2 regions of the Virgibacillus salidurans genome follow, and region 2 is predicted to be linked to the other one. Evidence: a T-box and tRNA genes for the amino acid it is inferred to sense, from the RefSeq annotation. Region 2 holds a T-box; the other holds one or more tRNA genes.

Region 1 (3,424 bases), 1.7 Mb from region 2:
AATCCACCCTGTGGAACGCCTTGAGATGGTATCCCTTCACCATCTATTTCAGCTTTGAGCATTTTGGCAATACAAGCTAGTACCTTTCGGTCTTGAATTCCCATATTCCATAGTTGCTTAATAAGTAATGTATGGTTAATATGGTCAAAGAATCCCTTTATATCAATATCCACCACAAAATGAAAATGGGCTTGATTGATTAGAAATTGAATTCTTGCCATGGCGTGATGCGCAGAACGTAATGGTCTAAATCCGTAACTATGATTATAGAACTGGGCTTCCGCAATCGGTTCAAGTACCTGTTTAAAACATTGTTGAATGATTCGATCTAACATACAAGGGATGCCAAGGGGTCTCCACTTTCCATTATCTTTTTCAATCCATTTTCGTCTAACCTTTTTCGGACAATAGTTTTCTAGCTGGTTTTGGATTTCCATCATAAGTTTTTCCTCAGACCATTTTTTCATATCGCTTATCGTTCTTCTATCCGTTCCAGGTGTCTTAGACCCTTTGTTGGACTTGATAGTACGATAAGCAAGCAAGATATTTTCTCTTGATGTGATAACATCATAAAGATGTGAAAAAGCTTGTTGATTCAAACTTTTATCATACAGATCCGTAAACGTTTCCGTCATATCGTAGTAATCCCAATATCGCAAAGCTTGCACTGTGGCATCCCTCCTATTGGAGTGATGTTCCCACGTTCCTACCCGACCGGTGCAATGCACGTGTGGAAAATAACTTTTCATTTCATTAGACTTGGGGCTGTTCCTCCATTCCCATTACAGGAACTTCGTCAGTCATGCCCCTACCCTCGCAAGGATAAATGCTTTTTGGCATAAGCCTTATAGCAACCGTTTCGGATGACAGTCCTTGTTTCAACGTTCCTTGTTTTCCAAGTCCCTTACAACCTAGCTATCCGTACTGAACTTAGGTGTTCCCCTGGAAGCCTGTGAGCTGGATACCGCCTTTGTCCGGTATAGCGTGTTTCATAGGGCGCATTTTTACTGCACACCACTCACCCCATCGCTAGATAGGACATAAGTTTCCCTATGTTCAAACTTTAGACCTGTATATTCGGTTATTCGTCAGTTTCATTTCGCTGAAACCATTCTCACCATATCCAGTTTTTCAGCCGCGCGGCATATCAGTTGGCATACCTTCTCCTACGGAGTGGCTTCAGCCTTCGTTCTGCCGAATCTACCTGTACTTCAAACCCCATGACCTGCCAGTCATGACGCAAGCAGGAGTATTGACGGGATGGTTTCGGGAAACATGGTTCCTTCATTCCCATCCTCCGTTGTAAAGTTTGGATTAACTATAAGTAATCCGCTGCATTTCACGCTTCAAAGCGCTTATAGCATAGCTTGTCGAACGGCGCCCGTTAGCTTAAGTACATTTCATCACAAACTTAAGTTTAATTGCAGGAATGCTACTAATTTTTATTCGTTTTGGATTAAATTTCTATCAGTTATTTATTTTTATGGTATAAGTTTAAATGCCATTGCAGATAATACCCCTATAACAAATTAGGGGGGATAAAATGGAAGAAGCAACGACAAGTAATAATGGAGTGACTGGATCTAATAAACTAAACCTTACAGGTCTTGGTGTTGGAGCAATTGTACTAACCACTGTTTATACGGCGGTTTTGGCTTCACAGTTAATGGCTACCAAACATAAAGTCGATTACCTTTATTACAAAGAAATAACACATAATAAGTAGCTATATATAGACGGTGCTTTTTTGACCGTCTTTTATTATGTATAAAATAGCTTATTAAACTAACTTGCTGCGTTAGTCAAATAAGCCTTACTCCATAATATGGCCCGTTTGCGGAATTAAAAGAATCCACCATATCAACATAATTGTATCAAACTTTATTTCAAAGCCACAAATTAAAAACTTGATATAATCCCATCAAAATTATATAATGGTTTTGCTTGCGATTTTTAACTATATTACATCATGGGGCTGTAGTTCAGTGGGAGAATATTTGTCTGGCAGACAAAGGGTCACGGGTTCGAATCCCGTCAGCTCCATTTCAAAACATCACTCTTACTTATTCTAATTACAGAATGAGAAGAGTGTTTTTTAATTCGAAAAAGGTTGTAGAGCCTCATTTTTATTATTGTAGTGAAACCATCCAGTTCGGGAGAGCGCTTGGCTGGCAGCCAAGAGGTCATCGGTTCGAGCCCGATATGCTCCATAATGAAGCAAAGGTTAGCTGGACGTTCTACTAGAGTGTCCAGCTAACCTTTTTATACTCCACAATATTTTTTCAGGAAATATAATTTCTTAGGAGGTTGAGATATGATGCTTGTTTTCTCTGAAGATTACTGTGAAAGATGTATTACTTGGGGTTCAAATGTAGAGTTAACTTGTAGGTCGATCCAATTATGACTGAACATGTTTAAAATGACTTCTCGTTTCAACCGTAAAATTATCAAACTTCTCTTCTAAACGAGCCTGACTGGTTGCAAATGATTTTTGATTCACTTCTAGGCGAATTTGTCTTTCTTCCATACGAGTTTGATTAACAGCAAGAATTTATTAACTTTTTCTACTTGACCAAGTTTCTCTCCAAAGGTATTTAAATTTTGCTCAACTCGATCCAGCCTCTTGCCAAAGGTATTCAAGTTTTCCTCAAATCGAACTTGACCTTGTTGTAGGATTTCCAAATGTTCTAAAATAGTATTTAATTTCTCCTGCACATCCACCCTCCTTTCCTAATATTATACCACGATACATATAAAAAACTATCAAAAATATAAATCTATTTACTTTCACTCACCGCCCTCATCAAGTGCACGACATACTGATCCAACCGTTCCTCCATCATTTTATCCGTTAATCCTATAACACCAAATTCCTTCCAGCCCGGGTATACTTTTGGATATTCTTCAGAAAGCATGTCCATTAATGAAATAAGATCCCAATAGAGGTCATAGGTAAATGCTTTTCCGGCAAGTCGATTATATGCATCTAAAAATCCATCAGCGGTTTTAACATCGTACAACATCGCCAGGTTTACTCTGCAATGTCCAATATCAATCCCTGATGGCCCTTGGCAGGCATTCACAAAGTCCACGACACCACTGACTGCGCCATCACGCCACATCACATTTGCAGGATAATAATCTCGATGGATGAAGTTATTTTTAGCATTAGGGCGCGGTCCTTTTGCAATAGCTATTGCCTTTTCCCATACATCTGGAACACTAGACCATTCCGGGATCTCAACCTTTGAAATGTCATTATAGGAAAAATAAATCCATGGAAAATCACTGACTTCAACAGCATGAATTTTACAAGTACACCTGCAAGACCAGCTAACCATTCATGCATACCCCTTGGCTTTAATTCAACACTTCCCTCAAGCTTTGTCATTAAAACTACTGGAACACCACATATTTTTTATTT
Region 2 (3,424 bases):
CTATCAACTATTGCCTTTACCTGATCTCCCGTAGAAGGCACTCCGTCCTTTACAGTCATACGGTGAACATGTTGTCCCTTAGGAGATTTCTGTACATCTTCAATATAAGCAGACGCATGATCTGCATAAATCCAGCCTTTATCGGCTATCTGACCACCGCTTTCAGCATAAAACGGCGTTTCCTTAAGAAAAATAAATACATCATCGCCCGCATTAGCTGATTCTACTTCTTCTTTTCCATTTATAATGGCTTCGATTCTGGTTTCTATCTCTAGGTAATCATAGCCGATAAACGTACTATCTACATCTACTTCACTTAAAATACCTTCCTGTACTTGCATGGAATCAACCTTCTGGCGTGCATTTCTGGCCCGCTCACGCTGCTTTTCCATTTCAGTATTGAAACCTTCTTCATCAATGGTAAAGCCTTGCTGCTCGACATATTCTTCGGTTAATTCCTTAGGAAATCCATACGTATCATACAAGCGAAAAACTTCTACACCAGGAAAGACAGTACTTCCTTTACTTTTTTCTTTTTCTATAATAGATGTTAATATTTCGAGTCCATCATTTAGGGTTTCATGAAAACGTTCTTCTTCCACTCTTACAATATTTTCAACAAATTCTTTTTGTTTTAAAACCTCTGGATAGAAATCTTTCATAATTTCTCCAACCGTTTGGACTAACTCATGCATGAATGGTTTCTCTATACCGATTTCTTTTGCAAAACGAACAGCTCTTCGAAGCAATCGCCGTAACACATAACCTCGTCCCTCATTTGATGGAACTGCCCCATCAGCTATAGCAAAACTTACGGTACGAATATGATCTGCAATTACCTTGAATGCCGTATCACTTTCTACTCCCTTTCCATACGTAGTTGCTGCTAAAACTTGAGTTTTGCGAATAATAGGCATGAATAAATCTGTTTCAAAATTTGTTGGTTTGTCCTGAATTACGGAAACCATTCGTTCCAGACCAAGACCGGTATCAATGTTCTTCTTAGGAAGTGGGGTATACGTGTGATCCGGATTATGATTAAACTGGGAAAACACTAAGTTCCATATTTCCAAATAGCGTTCATTTTCTCCGCCAGGGTAAAGCTCTGGATCACTTGGATCATCCCCATATTTTTCTCCGCGGTCATAGAATATTTCCGTATTTGGTCCACTAGGCCCCTCACCAATATCCCAAAAATTCTCTTCCAAGCGTATAATACGTTCCTTTGGAATTTGGATATCATTTAACCAAATATCATAGGCCTCATCGTCCTCAGGATGTACTGTCACGGATAATAATTTATCATCAAAGCCTATCCATTTCTCACTGGTTAAAAACTCCCAAGCCCATTCAATCGCCTCTTTTTTAAAATACTCACCGATGGAGAAATTCCCAAGCATTTCGAAAAACGTATGATGTCTTGCCGTATACCCTACATTTTCAATGTCATTTGTACGAATTGCCTTTTGTGCATTGACAATACGCGGATTATCCGGAATAATGCGACCATCAAAGTATTTCTTTAAAGTTGCTACCCCACTGTTTATCCACAATAATGTTGGATCTTCCTTAGGGACCAATGAAGCACTTGGTTCAACACGATGTCCTTTTTCTTTAAAAAAATCAATAAACATTTGCCTTACTTCAGCCGATGTTAACTGTTTCATTTATTACCCTCCTTATAAAACATTGAAAATAAAAGATGTTGTCTAAAAGATTGGGACTGCACCAAAGGTTCGGCCCACCAAAAACATTTGTTGCTATTGCACAAAGGATATAAACTGCCTTGTATCTTGATATGCCTGTAATCCACTGCTACGGAAATACACTTCGCTCACCCGAACGGCGATTATAGCAAACAACACTTACGCTACAGTTTCTAGCAACTGCGAAGATTAAAAGCAACAATACTTACGAAAAGAGCCAAAATAAAAAATCCCCTCCCTGTATCACTACAGGGACGAGACAAGCGCGGTACCACCCTAATTATGAACAATAAAAAATTATTCATCACTCAGTCATGTTAACGGTATGAAACCGACGGGTATTAACCGTACTCCAGTTTAGCTTTCCATGACTCTGCATTTAGGATTTTTTCCAGCCAAATGAAAATCCCTCTCTTTAAACCGAACGCCACGTACTCATAACCTTCAGGGCGCATTAACTTATATAATCTTAGCGATAGTATAAGAAACTTTTAGACGAATGTCAATCAATACTGCGTCTCATTGCTAGGATATGTTCTGTGACCACCTTACCTATTGTTAATAGAGGTACGGCGACAATCAACCCAATGACCCCAAACAAATCCCCACCTAATAATAAAGCAAATATAATCGCGATTGGATGGATATTAATACTTTTCCCGACAATATATGGTGATAACAAATTCCCTTCAATAATCTGGATAACTAATATCGCAATACTCACAAATATAACTAATTCCCAGGACGTTGTAAGCGCAATAGCCACCACTGGAACGGCTCCTATAATTGGTCCGAAATAAGGAATAAGATTAGTAATCCCCATAATAATTGCTAACAACAGCGCATAATTTATGTTTAAAAACTGGAAAACAATCCATGTTGCTAGACTAACAAATAACGAAACAAGTAATTGCCCACGTATATAATTTCCCAAGCTCTTATCAATAGCATAAACTAGTTCTCCTGTCTGCGGCCGATATTTCCTCGGGATAAATTTCTTAAAGTAATCCTTTAGTTTATGATAATCCTTCAGGAAATAAAATACGAGTACAGGGATGACAGTAAGAAATATAATCGCATCAAAAATCCTTGTAACGCCACCGACTAGTTTATCCAATATATTTTCCAGCCCAGTCTCAACCCTTGTGATCAATGCGTCTATCTTATCATGAACTGCCTCCGGTAAAAATGATGTGTATTCATATAACTGATAAATGAGATTTTCGTACATATCAATTAAAACGGGCAATTGCTCATTTAAATCCTGTAGCTGATGGATTACAGCAGGATAAACACGGTAAATTAAATAAGCTGAACCACCAAGAAATAATATATAAATGGAAAGTATAGCTAATCCTCTTGGTATATTGTAGTTATGCAATTTTTTTATGACGGGGTAAAGAAGATAGGCGATTAACAGCGAAACAAGAAATGGAGATAACAACCGCAATATAAATGAAAAAAAGGCTCCATATAATGGGAACAGATTAACAAGTAAATAGATAAATAAAAAAACAAAAATACCGGTGATAAGCCAGTAAAGAAAACGTATTGCTTTTTTATTTTGGATCATATAAATCTCCCCTTAGTACAAAAGTGATTTTGCTTTTGCAGCTAAAGGTTACCATTGCATTTTTCTTTCTTCTTCAGAAAACAGATCATTAAGAGAACTCAAGGAACCATCCGCTTCTACTTGATGGATTGTTAATTCATTATTG

Evidence for each region. The T-box of region 2 lies ahead of alaS (alanine--tRNA ligase). A T-box ahead of a tRNA ligase gene usually reads a tRNA of that ligase, here a tRNA-Ala.
Region 1: it encodes a tRNA-Ala, which carries the amino acid that the T-box ahead of alaS (alanine--tRNA ligase) is inferred to sense. The anticodon was not compared.

The regions. Positions count from the first base shown of each region.
Region 1 is NZ_CP074373.1:421,159-424,582, reverse strand. Features, by position in the region: gene ltrA (group II intron reverse transcriptase/maturase) at 1-668, opposite strand, end outside; gene KFZ58_RS02320 (hypothetical protein) at 1,148-1,288, opposite strand; gene KFZ58_RS02315 (hypothetical protein) at 1,544-1,726, shown strand; tRNA gene KFZ58_RS02310 (tRNA-Ala) at 1,972-2,043, shown strand; gene KFZ58_RS02305 (hypothetical protein) at 2,503-2,715, opposite strand; gene KFZ58_RS02300 (aminoglycoside phosphotransferase family protein) at 2,778-3,341, opposite strand.
Region 2 is NZ_CP074373.1:2,093,947-2,097,370, forward strand. Features, by position in the region: gene alaS (alanine--tRNA ligase) at 1-1,667, opposite strand, end outside; T-box leader at 1,954-2,163, opposite strand; gene KFZ58_RS10860 (AI-2E family transporter) at 2,209-3,279, opposite strand; gene KFZ58_RS10865 (YrzR-like zinc ribbon domain) at 3,328-3,424, opposite strand, start outside.